Regions from separate parts of the Thauera sp. JM12B12 genome, predicted to be linked through region 3. Evidence: predicted binding sites of a transcription regulator. Region 3 holds the regulator's gene; each other region holds the start of a gene.

Region 1 (4,281 bases), 940 kb from region 3:
AGGCAGGCGCCGCCCGCCCGGCCGCTCAGAGCCCCGCGTCGGCGCGCAGCGCGGCGGCCTTGTCGGTCTGCTCCCACGAGAACTCCGGCTCGTCGCGACCGAAGTGACCGTAGGCCGCGGTGCGCGAGTAGATCGGGCGCAGCAGGTCGAGCGTCTGGATGATGGCCTTCGGACGCAGGTCGAAGTGCTTGCCGATCAGGTCGACGATCTTCTCGTCGGCGATCCTGCCGGTGCCGAAGGTGTTGACCATCAGCGACACCGGGCGCGCCACGCCGATCGCGTAGGCCACCTGCACCTCGCACTTGTCGGCGAGGCCGGCGGCGACGATGTTCTTGGCCACGTAGCGGCCGGCGTAGGCGGCCGAGCGGTCGACCTTGGACGGGTCCTTGCCCGAGAACGCGCCGCCGCCGTGGTGGGCCGCGCCGCCATAGGTGTCGACGATGATCTTGCGCCCGGTGAGGCCGCAGTCGCCGTGCGGACCGCCGACCACGAAGCGGCCGGTGGGGTTCACCAGGTAGCGAACGTTGCCCTGCATCAGCTCGGGCGGCAGCACCGGCTTGATGATCAGCTCGATCACCGCCTCGCGGATCTGCTCCTGGGTGACGTCGGGGTCGTGCTGGGTGGACACCACCACGGTGTCGATCGCCACCGGCTTGCCGTCGACGTACTTCACGGTGATCTGGCTCTTGGCGTCCGGGCGCAGCCACGGCAGGCGGCCGTCCTTGCGCACCTCGGCCTGGCGCTGCATGACGCGGTGGGCGTAGTAGATCGGCAGCGGCATCAGGCTGTCGGTCTCGTTGGTGGCGTAGCCGAACATCAGGCCCTGGTCGCCCGCGCCCTGGTCGAGCGGGTCGTCGTTGGCGGCATTGACGCCCTGGGCGATGTCGGGCGACTGGCGGTTGATCGCCGCCAGTACCGCGCAGCTCTTGTAGTCGAAGCCGATGTCGGAGTTGTCGTAGCCGATGCGGCGGATGACGTCCTGCGCGATCTCGCGGTAGTTGGGGTGGGCGGTGGTGGTGATCTCGCCCGAGATCACGACGAGGCCGGTGGACACCAGCGTCTCGCAGGCGACGCGCGCCTTCGGGTCTTCGGCCAGGATGGCGTCGAGCACGCCGTCGGAGACCTGGTCGGCGACCTTGTCGGGATGGCCTTCGGAGACCGATTCGGAGGTGAAGAGAAACGCTGCCATGGTGCTGCTCCTTGAAAACAAAAATCCCCGTAAGCCGTGGCCTTGCGTCTGCGGCCAGCTCCGGGGATTTCGTCGAGCAGCCGACGCTTTAGCAGTATTTTTGCGAGGCCCTCCAGGCACCGCGCCGCCCTGCAAGTTGTCGAGTTAACTCGGCGGAGAAGCGCGGATTATAGACCGAAGCGGCTGGCTGTGTAAGCATTCGGGCCGGATCGTGATTTTCGTCTCGCCATGGGAGCGGGCTTGCCCGCGATTGCCGCGACCGAGCGACCGATCTGCGCGGGCAAGTCCGCTCTCGCGGGTCATCGCCGCTCACGCAAGCCATCATTGTCGTTTCCGCGACGCTCAGGCCACTTTTACGGAACCCCGTTCGTGTTGTTCCAGAGCTTATTCCGCCTCCTGTCCCGTCTGCCGCTGCCGTGGCTGCACCGCATCGGTGGCTGGGCGGGCTGGCTGACCTACAAGGCCTCGCCCTCGTATGCGCGCCGCCTGCGCGAGAACCTCTTCAACGCGCTCGGCCGCGAGGACGAGGCGGTGCTGCGTGCGGCCGTGGTCGAGGCCGGCCGTCAGGCGCTCGAGCTGCCCTTCATCTGGGGCCGGCCGGCGGCCGAGGTGGTGGCGAGCGCGGTGCGCACCGAGGGCTGGGAGCTGGTCGAGGCGGCGCGCGCGGATGGCGCCGGCATCCTCTTCATCACCCCGCACCTGGGCTGCTTCGAGATCACCGCGCAGTGCATCGCGGCGCAGATTCCGATCACCGTGCTCTATCGCCCGCCGCGCAAGGAAGTGCTGCAGCCGCTGATGGAAGGTGGGCGCGCACGCGGCCAGATGCGCACCGCGCCGGCCGATCTGTCCGGCGTGCGCAAGCTCGTCAAGACCCTGCGCAGCCACGAGGCGGTGGGCATGCTGCCCGACCAGGTGCCCGGTGCCGGCGAGGGCGTGTGGTCCACGTTCTTCGGCAGGCCGGCGTGGACGATGACGCTGGCCGCGCGCCTGGCGGCGGTGAAGGGCGTGCGCGTGATCTATACCTGGGCCGAGCGCCTGCCGCGCGGCGAGGGCTACGTGTTCCGCCTGCAGGCGCCGACCGAGGCGCTGACCGGCGAGCTCGACACCGACGTCGCCATCATCAACCGCGAGGTCGAGCGCATGATCCTGCAGTGCCCGCAGCAGTACCTGTGGGGCTACAACCGCTACAAGGGGCCGCGCCGCGAGCGCGAGGACGAGGCGCCGCAGGCCGAGGCGGACGCGGACGCGGAGCGCACATCATGAGCCGTCTCATCATCGGACTGATCTGGCTGCTGCACTGGCTGCCGCTGGCGGTGCTGGCGCGCATCGGCACGGGCTTCGGCTGGCTGCTCTACTGGGTGGTGGTGCCGCGGCGAAAGGTGGCGCTGATCAACCTGCGGCTGTGCTTCCCCGAATTGTCCGAGGCGGAGCGGCGCGCGCTGGCCCGGCGTCATTTCGCCTTCACCGGACGCAGCATGCTCGAGCGCGGCCTGGCGTGGTGGGCCAGCCCCGAGCGCCTGCGCGCCACGGTGCGCATCGACGGGCTCGAGCACCTCCAGCGCCTGCGCGCCGAGGGCCGCCCGGTGCTGCTGCTGGCGCCGCACTTCCTCGGTCTGGACATGGCCGGCACCCGGCTCACGCTCGAGGGCGATTTCGTCAGCGTCTATTCGCCGCAGCGCGACAAGGTCTTCGATCATTGGCTGCACCACGGTCGCAGCCGCTTCAACGACCAACTGCTGCTCTCCCGCCACGACGGCGTGCGCGCCACGGTCAAGGCGATGAAGTCCGGCCGCCCGTTCTACTACCTGCCCGACCTCGACTACGGCCGCAAGGAGTCGATCTTCGTGCCCTTCTTCGGCGTGCAGGCAGCCACCATCACCGGCTTGCCGCGTCTCGCCCGGCTGGCCGGCGCCGCGGTCGTGCCCTGCGTGGTGCGCATGCTGCCGGGCGGTGGCGGCTACGTGCTCGTGCTCGGTGCGCCCTGGGCCGACTATCCCACCGACGACGTCGAGGCCGACACCCGACGCATGAACGCCTGGCTCGAGGGCGTGGTGCGCACCATGCCCGAGCAGTACTACTGGGTGCACCGCCGCTTCAAGACCCGACCCGAGGGCGAGCCGCGGATCTACTGAAGGATCACTGGAAGGACACGATGAAACTGCGCTTCACCAAGATGCACGGCCTCGGCAACGATTTCGTCGTCATCGACGCCACCCGCACACCGGTCGAGCTGACCCCGGAGCGGGTCAGGACGATCGCCGACCGCCACTTCGGCGTCGGCTGCGACCAGCTGCTGGTGGTCGAGCCGGCCTCCCGCCCGGACGTCGATTTCCGCTACCGCATCTTCAATGCCGACGGCGGCGAGGTCGAGCAGTGCGGCAATGGCGCGCGCTGCTTCGTGCGCTTCGTGCATGACAAGGGCCTGAGCGCGAAGGACGAGATCCGCGTCGAGACGAAGTCCGGCCTCATCGCGCCGCGCCTGCGCGCCGACGGCCTGGTCACCGTGGACATGGGCGTGCCGGAGCTGGAGCCGGCGAAGATCCCCTTCGTGTCCGACTCCGATGCCGTGGTGCAGCCGCTGCAGGTCGGCGCGCGCACGGTGGCGATCACCGCGGTGTCGATGGGCAACCCGCACGCGGTGCAGGTCGTGGCCGACGTCGATGCCGCGCCGGTGGCCGAGGAGGGCGCGCTGATCGAGCGCCACGCGCGCTTCCCGGCGCGCGTCAATGCCGGCTTCCTGCAGGTGGTGGATGTGCACGAGGCGCGCCTGCGCGTGTTCGAGCGTGGCGCCGGCGAGACGCTCGCCTGCGGCACCGGTGCCTGCGCGGCGGTGGTTGCGGGCATCCTGCGCGGTCTGCTGGAGACGCCGGTGCGGGTGCACACCCGCGGCGGTGAGCTGGAGATCGCCTGGGAGGGACCGGGCGCGCCGGTGCGCATGACGGGGCCGGCGGTCACCGTTTTCGAGGGCGAGATCGAGCTCGCCTGACGCCGCCGGTCCGCGGGTGTGCCCGGCCGCGTGCCGAGTCCCCTTGCCGGCGCAACGAGGCCGCCCGCCGGGCGCGGCGGCCATCCACGAACGATCAGCGCGGGGC
Region 2 (4,281 bases), 1.7 Mb from region 3:
AGGATGAAGCCGAGCAGGCTGAAGCTCACTGCGGTGAGCAGCAGGAAGCCCACCATCCACAGAGGATGCTCGATGCGCAGCGGCACGAAGAAGGTGGCGGTGGCGAGGATGATCACGCTCAGGATCACCGCCTTGGTCGCGGCCGCGCCCACGTAGGAGAGCACGATCTCGAAGTGCGACACCGGCGCCGACAGCAGCTCGTAGATCGTGCGCGAGAACTTGGGGAAGAAAATGCCGAAGGACGCGTTCGACACGCTCTGCGTGAGCAGGTTGAGCATGATCAGCCCGGGCACGATGAAGGCGCCGTAGCTCACCCCTTCCACCTCGGGGATGCGCGCGCCGATCGCCGCGCCGAACACGACGAAGTACAGCGACGTGGTGATCACCGGCGCCAGCACGCTCTGCAGCAGCGTGCGCTTGGTGCGCGCCATCTCGAAGAAGTAAATCGCGCGGACCGCGTGCCAGTTCATCGTGCCCCCTCCCCGGCCGGTTCGCGCTCGCTCACCAGGCTGACGAAGATCTCCTCCAGCGAGCGCTGGGTGGTGTGCAGGTCGGCGAAGGCGATGCCGGCGGCGGCGAGGTCCTGCAGCAGGTCGGCGATCGCGTTGTCCTCGGTTTCGCCGCCCTGCCCCATCTCGTAGCGATAGACCAGCGTACCGCCGCCCTTGCCGAGCGCCAGCCCATAGCGCGCAAGCCCCGCGGGCACCTCGGCGAGCGGCGTGGCGAGGTGCAGGGTGAGCTGCTTGCCGCCGAGCTTCTTCATCAGCGCGGCCTTGTCCTCGACCAGGATCAGCTCGCCCCGGGCGATCACGCCGATGCGGTCGGCCATCTCCTCGGCCTCCTCGATGTAGTGCGTGGTCAGGATGACGGTGACGCCGCTGTCGCGCAGCCGGCGCACGAGCTGCCACATGTCGCGGCGCAACTCGACGTCCACGCCGGCGGTGGGTTCATCCAGGAACAGGATGCGCGGCTCGTGCGACAAGGCCTTGGCGATCAGCACACGGCGCTTCATGCCGCCCGAGAGCATCATCAGCCTGGCGTCCTTCTTCGCCCACAGCGACAGGTCCTTGAGCAGCTGCTCGAGATAGGCCGGATTGGGCGGCTTGCCGAACAGGCCGCGCGAGAAGCTCACCGTGTTCCACACCGTCTCGAAGGCATCGGTGGTCAGTTCCTGCGGCACCAGGCCAATGCGTTCGCGCGCGGCGCGGTAGTCGCGCACGATGTCGTGGCCATCGACCTGCACGCTGCCGGCGCTGGCATTGACCAGCCCGCACACGATGCTGATCAGCGTGGTCTTGCCGGCGCCGTTGGGCCCGAGCAGGGCGAAGATCTCGCCGCGGCGGATGTCGAGGTCGACACCCTTCAGCGCAGCGAAGCCGGAGGCGTAGGTCTTGGAGAGACCGGAGATCGAGATGATGGGGTCCATGGGGCCGAAGATAACAGATCGCCTTCCCCACCTCGCCCCGGAGCCCAAACGCGCGCACGCCATCGCACGGATCATCCCGGCCGCACAGCGCCGCGTTGTGCGCCCGCGGCAGCGGGCGACACCTGCCCGGTCGGACCGCTTCGAGGCTCCCTGGCTCAGGCCTTGCGGCGAAGGAAGCCGAGGCCCGTCAGGGCGAGTCCAAGCAGAGCAAGCGTGGCGGGCTCGGGGACCGTGGCGGGATCGACCACGATGTTGTCGAACTGATTCCAGCCGCCAGTGCCATCCGCCGAGCCCCAGGCAACGCTCGTGAGCGCCGTCTTATTGAAGACGAAGGTCTGCAGACCGACCAGCTGGTCGAGGGTTACGTTCTCCATCTGGGTGCCCCCGCCCTGCTGGGTGAAGGTGAACCGAATCGTGGACGAGGTCCCCTCGTTATAGACATCGGCGAGGTCGATCGCGAAGAAATCGAACACGCCCCCTCCGGCGCGCGTCATCGTTGTCGTCGCGCCCGCGAAATTGACGTAGACCGCGGCCTTGCCGGGATCGGCCTGCTGGACTTCGTTCCGGCCCCAGACCCCCAGGGCTTCCTGCTTATCGACACTGTTCGAGAACAGGAACCCGCCATATGCGAGGGGATTGACCTCGATGAGAACCCCATCGTGCGCGAGGCCATTGAAATCAATCACCGCAGCGCTCGCCTGGAGCGTCGCAAGCGACAGGGCTGCGGCAAGCACGAGCCTTTTTATATTGTGTTTCCTTTGAGATGCAACTGAACGCAGGAGCAGCTTTTAGCAAATTCCATGCCACAAAGAACCCGCCCTTTGAGAACAGCAGCTTGCCCTTGTTCGTCTGGCGCGGCGCCCGCGCACTGTAAGAAATCTCGACGCCGGGCAAGGAAGGCGGCGGCCTGATCGCCAAGGTCGCCGGCGGTGTTGGACGCCGCGATGCGAATGTTATCTACTCACGATCCGCAGCATCGAGCCGGTCCAGAACCGCGAGCGCGGCTTGAACATCGCCCGTGGCCGCGAGGGCACGAAAGTGATTCTCCGTATCCCACGCGGCAAGCGCCAGTTCGAAAAGATGGTTGTCGCCCTCGTCAGGAAGGTTCGGGCGCCAGCCGAAGTAGACCGAAACCCATCGCCGTCGTTGCGCAAGCGCCGCCAACACCTGCATAGGTGCTGTCAGATTCCCGGACAAGACGGCTCATTCATTCACCCCTGCAGCCGATACGCGCCGTCCTCGCGCACCACCATGCCCAGTTCCTCCAGCGCTTCGAGCACGGCCTGCACGCCGGCGCGGGGCGTGCGCTTGAAGCGGGCGGCGATGGCCTCGGCGGGCAGGGGCTGGTGGGCGAGCGCGCTGCGCACGGCGGCGACCTGTTCGCGCATGTTCTTGGGCCACGCGGCCTTGCCGGCGGCAGGAGCTGCGCCCGGCAAGGCGTCGGCATCGACTTCAGCGGCGGCGGCCCCGCCTTCGAGTTCGGCTTCGAGCTGCTCGGGGGCGGCGCCACCCGGCCCGGTTTGCGCGGCGCCGGGGTTCTGGTAGTCGGGGCGCAGCCAGCGCACCAGGCCGCGGGCTTCTTCGGCGGCGCGGGCGGCGTTGAGTTCGACCAGGCGGCGCAGCAGTTCTTCCTCGGCGGCGGCCTGGGCTTCGGGTTTGTCGGGCAGCGGGGTGGTGGCGCCAGGCTTGCCGACGAGTTCGGCTCCGAGGTCGCCCCAGCCGTAGGCCTCGAACACCGCGCTGTCGAGCGCGTCGTGCAGTTCGCGCAGCACCGACACCAGGCCCTGCTCGTGGATCGTGCGCTCCTTGGGCGTGAGCGTGTCGCCGGCGCGCAGCTTTTCGAGCACGTTGTACATGCCGGTGAGGGTCAGCTCGGGGTGCTGCGCCTGCTGGCGCTTGCGGTGGGCGTCGAGCTGCTCGGCGAGCTCTCGGATGCGGGCGGCCTGGGTGGGGGTGGGGTCGGGGAAGGGGAATTTCTCAAGGCAGTCCGAGTGGTTATAGGTCGAGTCATTGCCCACTCCCAGCCACCCGCCAACCCGATTGGCAAAGCAAACGTGCAACCGGGATGACAACACGCCAAGCTGAAGCGCGTCATCGAATCCGAAAACAAGAACCTTCGTCTCCGGCAAGAACGAGGACCCAATGAACTGAAAGACCCGGTGCCTTGAAGTACGGGAAGTAACGGTGATTCGCTCAAGCCCTGCGAGAGCCGCTCTGAACCTACCCCTCGGTTCGGCATGAATCCACCAGTCGCGCCGGTATTTCTCGCGCGGGTTCTTGTCCCGCTCAGGTTTGACCCGGTCGTGAAGCCACTGAAACGCATCTGGATACGTCTGTCTTAAATCATTCTGCGTGAGCCCAAAGGTGTCGATCACGTACTGAACCCGCATTGTCTGGGCCAAGTCGCGGCCAGTAATGTAACGCTTGATCAGCGCAGCAATCGTCGATTGCTGGAATGCTTCAAGTCCACTGGCCTCAACAAGAAAACCTTGTCCGGAAAGCTGGACGCCGGGGCATGCCAGACCGATGTTCGCGCTCAAGGAAGCCAGTTCGGAAGTATCAACACCGACAGTCAGGTCCGCAGAGATCACGCCCTCAACGGCGTCGAAGCGCACTTCGACCGCATCTTCGTCTGATGCGCGCTCACTTTGTGTCAGCCAAAGCCTACCCGGCTCGTGCGAAGCGTCAGCGACGCTCATTGCGACCCGCACCTGAGCTCCATCGGAGCTATCGACCCAAGGGTGATCCGGTATCGCGAATCGCAGACGAAGCTCTTGATCCAACTCGCGCTGTATCACTGAACGGTTGAACGTCTGCGAGATGGAGTTCGTAGTGATAAAGCCGAAGCGCCGAGT
Region 3 (4,281 bases):
CGCGCAACGCCCGGGATTTCGGGACTGCCGCGCAGGGCGGGCAGACGGTCCGGGGCGAGTGGAGATCGCGTCGTGAAAACGCGCGCATTATAACCACACCCCGGACGTGGGGCTGCAACGCAGGCGTCAGGCTTCGGGGGTCTGGTGCTTCAGCGTCTCGTGGTTGTGGTCGGACTGCTTCTGCTTGTACTTCTGCACCTGGCGGTCGAGCTTGTCCGTCATCGCGTCGATGGCGGCATAGAGATCGGCGTCGTCGCTCTCGACGAAGAGGTCCTTGCCGCGCACGTGGAGGGTGACTTCGGCCTTCTGCTTGAGCTTCTCGACCGAGAGGATCACGGAGACGCTGGTGACGTTGTCGAAGTGACGAATGACGCGGTCGAGCTTGGTGGTCACGTAGTCGCGGATGGCGGGGGTGACTTCCACGTGGCGCCCGGTGATGTTGAGATTCATGGTAACTCCTGTTGTTGTCAGATGGATTTGCGCAGACTGACCGGCGGGATATTGAGGGACTCGCGGTATTTGGCGATCGTCCGCCGCGCGACCACGATACCCTGCTGGCCCAAAACTTCCGCAATCTTGGCGTCGGACAGCGGCTTCTTGCTGTCTTCGGCATCCACCAGCTGGCGGATCAGCGCCCGAATCGCCGTCGAGGATGCAGCTCCACCGGTGTCGGTGGCGACATGACTGCCGAAGAAATACTTGAGTTCGAACACGCCACGCGGGGTCGCCATGTACTTCTGCGTGGTGACGCGCGAGACGGTGGATTCATGCAGCTCGAGCTGGTCCGCGATCTCCCGGAGGGTGAGTGGCCGCATCGCCACGTCCCCATGATCGAAGAACTGCCGTTGCTGGTCAACGATGGCCTGGGATACGCGCAGGATGGTGTCGAAACGCTGCTGCACGTTCTTGATCAGCCAGCGTGCCTCCTGCAGCTGGCCGCCGAGTCCGCCGCCCTGGCCGCGGTTCTGCTGCAGCAGGCTGGCGTACAGGCGGTTGATGCGCAGGCGCGGCATGGCGTCGTGGTTGAGCGTGACCGTCCACCGCCCGCGCAGCTTGCGCACGACGACGTCGGGCAGCACGTAGCGCGTCTCGGTGTTCGAGTAGCGCGAGCCGGGGTGGGGGTCGAGGCTGCAGATCAGCGCCTGCGCGGCACGCAGGGCGTCGTCGTCGCAGCCGGTGAGCTTCTTGATGCGGGCGAAGTTGCGGTCGGCGAGAAGCTCGAGGTGCCGCGTGGCGATGTCGAGGGCGAGCGCGCGGATCGGCGAGTCGGGCAGCGTGCGCAGCTGCAGCGCCAGGCATTCCTGCGGGCTGCGGGCGCCGATGCCGGCGGGCTCGAGGTTGTGCACGTGGTGGAGGGCGATGGTGAGCTCGTCGAGATCGACCTCGGACTCGGGCGGCAGCAGTTGGAGCAGGTCCTCGAGCGGCTGGTGCAGGTAGCCGTCGTCATCGAGTGCCTCGATCAGGAAGCGCACCAGGGCGCGGTCGCGGTCGCTGAGCGGCGACAGCGCCACCTGCTGGTCGAGGTGTTCGCGCAGGGATGTGCTCGCGGCCTGCAGATCCTGGTAGTCGACATCGTCGTCGTCGCTCTCGCTGCGGCTGGATGCGCCGGTGCCGACGTTGGACCAGTCGATGCCTTCGTCCTCGCTGCTGCCCTCGCCGCCCTCGCGCGACGCGCTGTCGGCCGGGGGCGATTCGGCGGCGCTCTCGCTGCTCGACTCGCGTTCGGACGAGGGTGTGGGGGGCGGGCTCGGAGCGAAGTCCGCGCCGTCGCCGTCCTCGCGTTCGAGCATCGGGTTCTCGAGCAGGATGCGCTCGATCTCCTGGTTGAGCTCGATCGTCGACAGCTGCAGCAGCTTGATCGACTGCTGCAGCTGCGGGGTCAGCGTGAGGTGCTGGGAGAGCTTGAGCTGGAGACTGGGCTTCATCGCGTCGGTCCGCTGCGTGCGCTCACAGGCGGAAGTGCTCGCCGAGATAGACCTGGCGCACGCGCTCGTTGTCGATGATCTCGGTGGGCTGGCCGCTGGCGAGCACGCGGCCTTCGCTGATGATGTAGGCGCGATCGCAGATGCCGAGCGTCTCGCGCACGTTGTGGTCGGTGATCAGCACGCCGATGCCGCGCTCCTTGAGGAAGCGGATGATCTTCTGGATGTCGATCACCGCGATCGGATCCACGCCGGCGAAGGGCTCGTCGAGCAGGATCAGGCGCGGGTCGGTGGCCAGCGCGCGCGCGATCTCGCAGCGCCGGCGTTCACCGCCGGAGAGCGAGATCGCGGTGTTGTTGCGCAGGTGGTGGATGCCGAGTTCGTGCAGCAGTTCGTCGAGGCGCTCGCCCACCTGGCGCTTCTCCAGGTTCTGCAGCTCGAGCACGGCCTGGATGTTCTCGGCCACCGTCAGCTTGCGGAACACGCTCATTTCCTGCGGCAGGTAGGACAGGCCGAGTCGCGCGCGAGCGTGGATCGGCAGGTGGGTGAGGTCCTTGCCGTCGAGGGTGATCTGGCCGCCGTCGGCGCGCACCAGGCCGACGATCATGTAGAAGCAGGTGGTCTTGCCGGCACCGTTGGGACCGAGCAGGCCGACCACCTCGCCGGAGCCGACCTCGAAGCCGACGTCGTGCACGACGGTGCGCGCCTTGTAGCGCTTTTGCAGGCCGGCGACCTTAAGCAGACTCATCGTAGGGCTCTTTCAGCAGCTTGCGGATCAGGTCGGGCGCGAAGCCGCGGGTTTGCAGGAAGCGCGCCTGGCGAGCCCATTCGCGGGCGTCGGCGGGCGGTTCGGTGAAGCGGCTGCGCAACACGGTGCGGGCACGCTCCGCTTCCGATTCTACGCACTCGCCAGCGAGCGCCGCGTCGATCAGGTCACGCTCGATGCCGCGCCGGGCGAGCTCGCTGCGCAGCCGGCTGGTGCCGAAGCGCGCCGCCTTGCCGCGCACGAAGGCCTCGGCATAGCGGCTGTCGGACTGCAGGCCGAGTTCGCCCATGCGTTCGATGACCGCCTCTATCTCGTCGGCGTCGCCATGGGCGGCGAGCTTCCTCGCCAGCTCGGCCCGCGAGTGGTCACGCCGGGCGAGGTGGCGGAGGGCGCGTTCGCGCAGGCTGGGCTCGCCCATGCTCGACGCGCGGCAGTCAGGCCTCGGCCGGCGCCGGCGCAGCCGGCGTGGCCGGGGGCATTTCGGGCAGGCCGACGGCAACGCGGACCTTGTTCTCGATCTCGCGCGCCAGTGCCGGATTGTTGCGCAGGAACTCGCGCGAGTTGTCCTTGCCCTGGCCGATCTTGTCGCCCTGGTAGGCGTACCAGGCTCCGGACTTGTCGACGATCTTGTGCTCGACGCCGAGGTCGATGATCTCGCCCTCGCGCGAGATGCCCTCGCCGTAGAGGATGTCGAAGTGCGCCTCCTTGAACGGCGGCGACACCTTGTTCTTGACCACCTTGACGCGGGTCTCGGAGCCGACCACCTCGTCGCCCTTCTTGATCGTGCCGGTGCGGCGGATGTCCATGCGCACCGAGGCGTAGAACTTGAGCGCGTTGCCGCCGGTGGTCGTCTCGGGGCTGCCGAACATCACGCCGATCTTCATGCGGATCTGGTTGATGAAGATGACCAGCGTGTTGGTGCGCTTGATGTTCGCGGTGAGCTTGCGCAGTGCCTGCGACATCAGGCGCGCCTGCAGGCCGGGGAGCTGGTCGCCCATCTCGCCTTCGATTTCGGCCTTGGGCGTGAGCGCGGCGACCGAGTCGACCACCACGATGTCCACCCCGCCCGAGCGCACCAGCATGTCGGCGATCTCGAGCGCCTGTTCGCCGGTGTCGGGCTGCGAGATCAGCAGGTCCTCGATGTCCACCCCGAGCTTTTCGGCGTAGCCGACGTCGAGCGCGTGCTCGGCGTCGATGAAGGCCGCGGTGCCGCCCATCTTCTGCATCTCGGCGATGACCTGCAGGGTGAGCGTGGTCTTGCCGGAGGATTCCGGGCCGTAGATCTCGACCACGCGACCGCGCGGCAGGCCGCCGAGGCCGAGCGCGATGTCGAGCCCGAGCGAGCCGGTGGAGACGGTCTGGATGTCGCGCTCGACGTTGCCGTCGCCCATGCGCATGATCGAACCCTTGCCGAACTGCTTTTCGATCTGCGAGAGCGCAGCGGCGAGGGCCTTGGCCTTGTTGTCGTCCATGGAAATGCGTCCTGTAAGTTGAGCCGATTATGGCACAAAGATTGCAGGCGTGCGGGCCTGCCTCGTGCATGGCGCCAGTCTAAGGCCTGTATGAAAGAACAGGCAAAGATTTTTCGCGCCG
Region 4 (4,281 bases), 220 kb from region 3:
GCGGCCTCGATCGCCTCCTCCTCGCTCATCGGCGGCAGCACGCCGGGCAGGCGCTGCGCCAGCATCGACTTGCCGGCGCCCGGCGGGCCGAAGAGCAGCAGCGAATGACTGCCGCCCGCTGCCACCTCGAGCGCACGCCGCGCCTGCAGTTGTCCGCGCACATCGGCGAGGTCGGCCCCCTGCGCGCCCGCTGCGGCCGGCCGTGGCGCCGTCGAATCCGCGCGGCTCGTGGTTTCGATGGCGGTATGGCCATTGAGATGCGCACACACCGCGAGCAGGCTCGCCGCCGGCAGCACCTGGGCGCGCCGTGCCAGCGCCGCCTCGGCCGCGTTGCCTGCGGGCAGCACCAGACCGCGCGCCACCCGGGCCGCCGCGAGCGCCGCCGCCAGCACCCCGCGCACCGGGCGCAGATCGCCGTTCAGCGACAGCTCGCCACAGAACTCCAGCCCCTCGAGCAGACGCCCCGCGACCTGCCCCGAGGCCACCAGGATGCCGACCGCGATCGCCAAGTCGAAGCGCCCGCCCTCCTTCGGCAGGTCGGCAGGCGCCAGGTTGACGGTGATGCGGCGTTGGGGAAATTCGAACTGCGAGGACTGGATCGCCGCGCGCACACGATCGCGGGCCTCGCGCACCTCGGTGTCGGCCAGCCCGACCAGGCTGAATGCCGGCAGCCCGTTGGCGAGATGGACCTCGACCGTGACCTCGGGCGCGACGAGTCCTTCGAGCGCGCGGGTGCGCACGAGCGCGAGCGACATCTGCATCTCCTGACTGGGCGGGGCGCCAGTCTAGCGGAGACGCAGCTTATGACAAAGCGATTATCTGAAACGCATCGCACGGCGCCCCGTCCGGGCGCGGGGCGTCCTCAGGACTTGTCGCCGCCGGCGAGGCGCGCTTCGAGTTCGGCGACGCGGGCCTCGAGCTCGGCCAGCTTCTCGCGGGCGTGGGCGAGCACCTCGCGCTGCACCTCGAATTCCTCGCGCGTGACCAGATCGAGCTTGCCGAGCGCGCCGCCGAGCATGGCTTTGGCGTTCTTTTCGATGTCGCGCACCGGACTGTTGGCCGCAATTTCGGAAAGCTTGGCGCCGATTTCGTCGAGGAAGCGGGGAGTGCTCATGATCGCCTGCGGAAAGGTGTGAAGACGGCGCAAAGTCTAGCACGCCGCTCGTCCCGCACCGGAATAGCCCCCTGCTCGGGGCGACATGCACCACTTCAGTGCATTGCGACCCAGTTTCGTGCGCGAAACGATTGCGCAGCGCAACAAAAACGCCTGCCACTCCACTCCAAACGCCCTAAGCACAAGGCATCTGCAAAGCTGGCACACGATCTGCTTAAGGGTCCTCGTCACGCATTCCGACACCCTTTCCCAGGAGATGATCATGAAAACCAAGACCGCCGCTGCAACGCTTGCCACCCTCCTCGCCGCCCTGCCCTTCGCCGGCAGCGTCCATGCCGAGGACAGCCCGATCGCCGCCAACGTCGGCCTCGTCTCCGACTACGCCTACCGCGGCTACAGCCAGACCGACGAGCGACCGGCGCTGCAGGGCGGCTTCGACTACGCCCACGACAGCGGCCTCTACGTCGGCGTGTGGGGCTCGAACGTGTCCTGGCTGTCCGACAGCAGCCCGAACGTCAGCAACAGCCTCGAGATCGACATCTACGGCGGCTACAAGGGCAGCGTCGGCGCCATCGGCTACGACGTCGGCCTGCTGCAGTACTACTACCCGGGCAGCTATCCGAAGCCCTACAACAGCCCGAACACGCTCGAGGGTTACGTCGGCCTGTCGTGGGAGTTCCTGTCCTTCAAGTACTCGTATGCCTTCACCGACCTGTTCGGCTACACGAATTCCGACGGCAGCCAGTACTACGACCTGAGCGCCGCGGTCGATGTCGGCTACGGCGTCACCCTGGGCGCCCACGTCGGATACAACGACATCAAGGGCCAGGACGACTACACCGACTGGAAACTGAGCGTCTCCAAGGAGTTCGTGGGGCTGAACTTCGGCCTGCACTACGTCGACACCGATGTGAACAACAGCGACCTCGCCGACTCGCGCGTGATCCTGTCCGTCAGCAAGAGCTTCTGACAACGCCCCCGGCATCAAACGCAACCGGAGAACACCATGAAATTCATCGCCGCCATCATCAAGCCCTTCAAGCTCGACGAAGTGCGCGAGGCGCTGTCCGCGATCGGTGTGCAGGGCATCACCGTCACCGAGGTCAAGGGCTTCGGCCGCCAGAAGGGCCACACCGAGCTTTACCGTGGCGCCGAGTACGTCGTCGATTTCCTGCCCAAGGTGAAGGTCGAGGCCGCGATCCCCGACGACATCCTCGACCAGGCCATCGAGGCCATCGAGAAATCCGCCGCGACCGGCAAGATCGGCGACGGCAAGATCTTCGTCTTCGATCTGGAACAGGCCATCCGCATCCGCACCGGCGAGACCGGCTCGGACGCGCTGTAAGGGAGAACCGCAAAATGAAGAAGCTCTTCGCATTCCTGCCGGCTGCAGCCCTGCTCGCCGGCGCATCGGGCGGCGCCTTCGCCCAGGAGGCCGCCGCCGCCGCGGTCGAGGTCAACAAGGGCGACGTGGCCTGGATCATGACCTCCACGCTGCTCGTGCTGATGATGGCCCTGCCCGGCCTGGCGCTGTTCTACGGCGGCCTGGTGCGCGCCAAGAACATGCTGTCGGTGCTGATGCAGGTGATGACGGTGTTCTCGCTCAACGCGCTGCTGTTCGCGATCTACGGCTACAGCCTGGCCTTCACCGAAGCGAGCCCCTTCATCGGCTCGCTCGACAAGGTCTTCCTGTCCGGGGTGACGATCGACTCGCTCGCCGACACCTTCACCGAGACCGTGAAGCTGCCCGAGTTCGCCTTCATCGCCTTCCAGGCCACCTTCGCGGGCATCACCGGGGCGCTCATCGTCGGCGCCTTCGCTGAACGCATGAAGTTCTCGGCGGTGCTGATCTTCTCGGTGATCTGGTTCACCCTGTGCTACCTGCCGATCTGCCACATGGTGTGGGGCCCGGGCGGCTACCTGCTCGAGGACGGCGCGCTCGACTTCGCCGGCGGCACCGTGGTGCACATCAACGCCGGTATCGCCGGCCTGGTGGGCGCCTACATGGTTGGCAAGCGCATCGGCTACGGCCGCGAGTCGCTGGCGCCGCACAGCCTGACGCTGACCATGGTCGGAGCCTCGCTGCTGTGGGTGGGCTGGTTCGGCTTCAACGCCGGCTCCAACCTCGAAGCCACCTCGGGCGCCGCGCTCGCCTTCATCAACACGCTGGTCGCCACGGCCGCTGCGGTGCTGGCCTGGTCGCTCGGCGAGGCGCTGCTGAAAGGCAAGCCCTCGATGCTGGGTGCGGCCTCGGGTGCGGTCGCCGGCCTGGTGGCGATCACCCCGGCCTGCGGCTCGGTCGGCCCGATGGGCGCGATCGTGATCGGCACGCTGTCGGGCTTCATCTGCATCTGGGGGGTGAACGGTCTCAAGCGCATGCTCGGTGCGGACGACGCGCTCGACGTGTTCGGCGTACATGGCGTGGGCGGCATCGTCGGCGCGATCCTGACCGGCGTGTTCGCGGCCCCCGCCCTGGGCGGCACCGGTGCCGAGGACTTCTCGATCGCCTCGCAGGTGTGGATCCAGACCTGGAGCGTGATCGTGACCGTGGTGTGGTCGGCGGTGGTCGCCTTCGTCGCCTACAAGGTCGCGGATCTGCTGGTCGGCCTGCGCGTGCCGGAAGACGAGGAGCGCGAGGGTCTCGACACCACGGCGCACGGCGAAGCGGCCTACCGCTACTGAGCGTCACTCGCCGGGGTCCTCCTCCTCGGACCCCGACTTTCCACGGCGCCCCTCGGGGCGCCGTTTTTCATGGGCGCCCCGGGCCCGCCAAGTGCCGCCGGAGGCGGCTGCAGATCAATCGCCGGGGCTGCAATGCACCGCCAGCCACATCGCATCCGCCGAGGTGGACTCCACCCGGTGGCGGCGATGGGCAGGGATCGCGATCCAGTCGCCCGACGCCAGGCTCACGGCTTCACCGTCGGCGAACAGCAGCACCGCCTCGCCGCTCAGCAGCACCACCCATTCGTCCGCATCCTGGTCGTACCAGTCGCCGGGCGCGCTGGCGTGGCCGTGGGAGACGATGCGCTCGATGCGGCAGCGCGAATGGGAGAACAGGGTCTGGAAGATCTCGCCGCCCGCAGGCGGCGGCAGCTCGGCGAACAGCTTGCCGCGAGGGCTGGCGGGGGCCTCTGCGCTCATTCCGCACTCACGACACGATGTACGCC

What was found. The regulator sigma-54, encoded in region 3, starts transcription at its own class of promoters, with help from an activator protein. The targets are predictions, from matches to a motif close to TGGCACGCTTNCTGCTNA.
Region 1: the regulator sigma-54 is predicted to act here: its motif matches at 1,278-1,295, upstream of metK (methionine adenosyltransferase).
Region 2: the regulator sigma-54 is predicted to act here: its motif matches at 2,215-2,232, upstream of AAG895_RS14135 (PEP-CTERM sorting domain-containing protein).
Region 4: the regulator sigma-54 is predicted to act here: its motif matches at 1,314-1,331, upstream of AAG895_RS01850 (TorF family putative porin).

The regions. Positions count from the first base shown of each region.
Region 1 covers NZ_CP154859.1:3,880,742-3,885,022, reverse strand. Annotated here, with positions in the region: gene metK (methionine adenosyltransferase) at 26-1,189, opposite strand; gene AAG895_RS17645 (lysophospholipid acyltransferase family protein) at 1,559-2,452, shown strand; gene AAG895_RS17640 (lipid A biosynthesis acyltransferase) at 2,449-3,321, shown strand; gene dapF (diaminopimelate epimerase) at 3,342-4,175, shown strand.
Region 2 covers NZ_CP154859.1:3,124,680-3,128,960, forward strand. Annotated here, with positions in the region: gene AAG895_RS14125 (ABC transporter permease) at 1-470, opposite strand, end outside; gene AAG895_RS14130 (ABC transporter ATP-binding protein) at 467-1,426, opposite strand; gene AAG895_RS14135 (PEP-CTERM sorting domain-containing protein) at 1,582-2,160, opposite strand; gene AAG895_RS14140 (hypothetical protein) at 2,384-2,599, opposite strand; gene AAG895_RS14145 (DNA methyltransferase) at 2,638-4,281, opposite strand, start outside.
Region 3 covers NZ_CP154859.1:645,830-650,110, forward strand. Annotated here, with positions in the region: gene raiA (ribosome-associated translation inhibitor RaiA) at 127-450, opposite strand; gene AAG895_RS02840 (RNA polymerase factor sigma-54) at 468-1,925, opposite strand; gene lptB (LPS export ABC transporter ATP-binding protein) at 1,948-2,670, opposite strand; gene recX (recombination regulator RecX) at 2,657-3,106, opposite strand; gene recA (recombinase RecA) at 3,123-4,160, opposite strand.
Region 4 covers NZ_CP154859.1:426,178-430,458, reverse strand. Annotated here, with positions in the region: gene AAG895_RS01860 (YifB family Mg chelatase-like AAA ATPase) at 1-755, opposite strand, end outside; gene AAG895_RS01855 (accessory factor UbiK family protein) at 863-1,114, opposite strand; gene AAG895_RS01850 (TorF family putative porin) at 1,377-2,084, shown strand; gene glnK (P-II family nitrogen regulator) at 2,121-2,459, shown strand; gene amt (ammonium transporter) at 2,474-3,796, shown strand; gene AAG895_RS01835 (cupin domain-containing protein) at 3,911-4,255, opposite strand; gene AAG895_RS01830 (thioesterase family protein) at 4,263-4,281, opposite strand, start outside.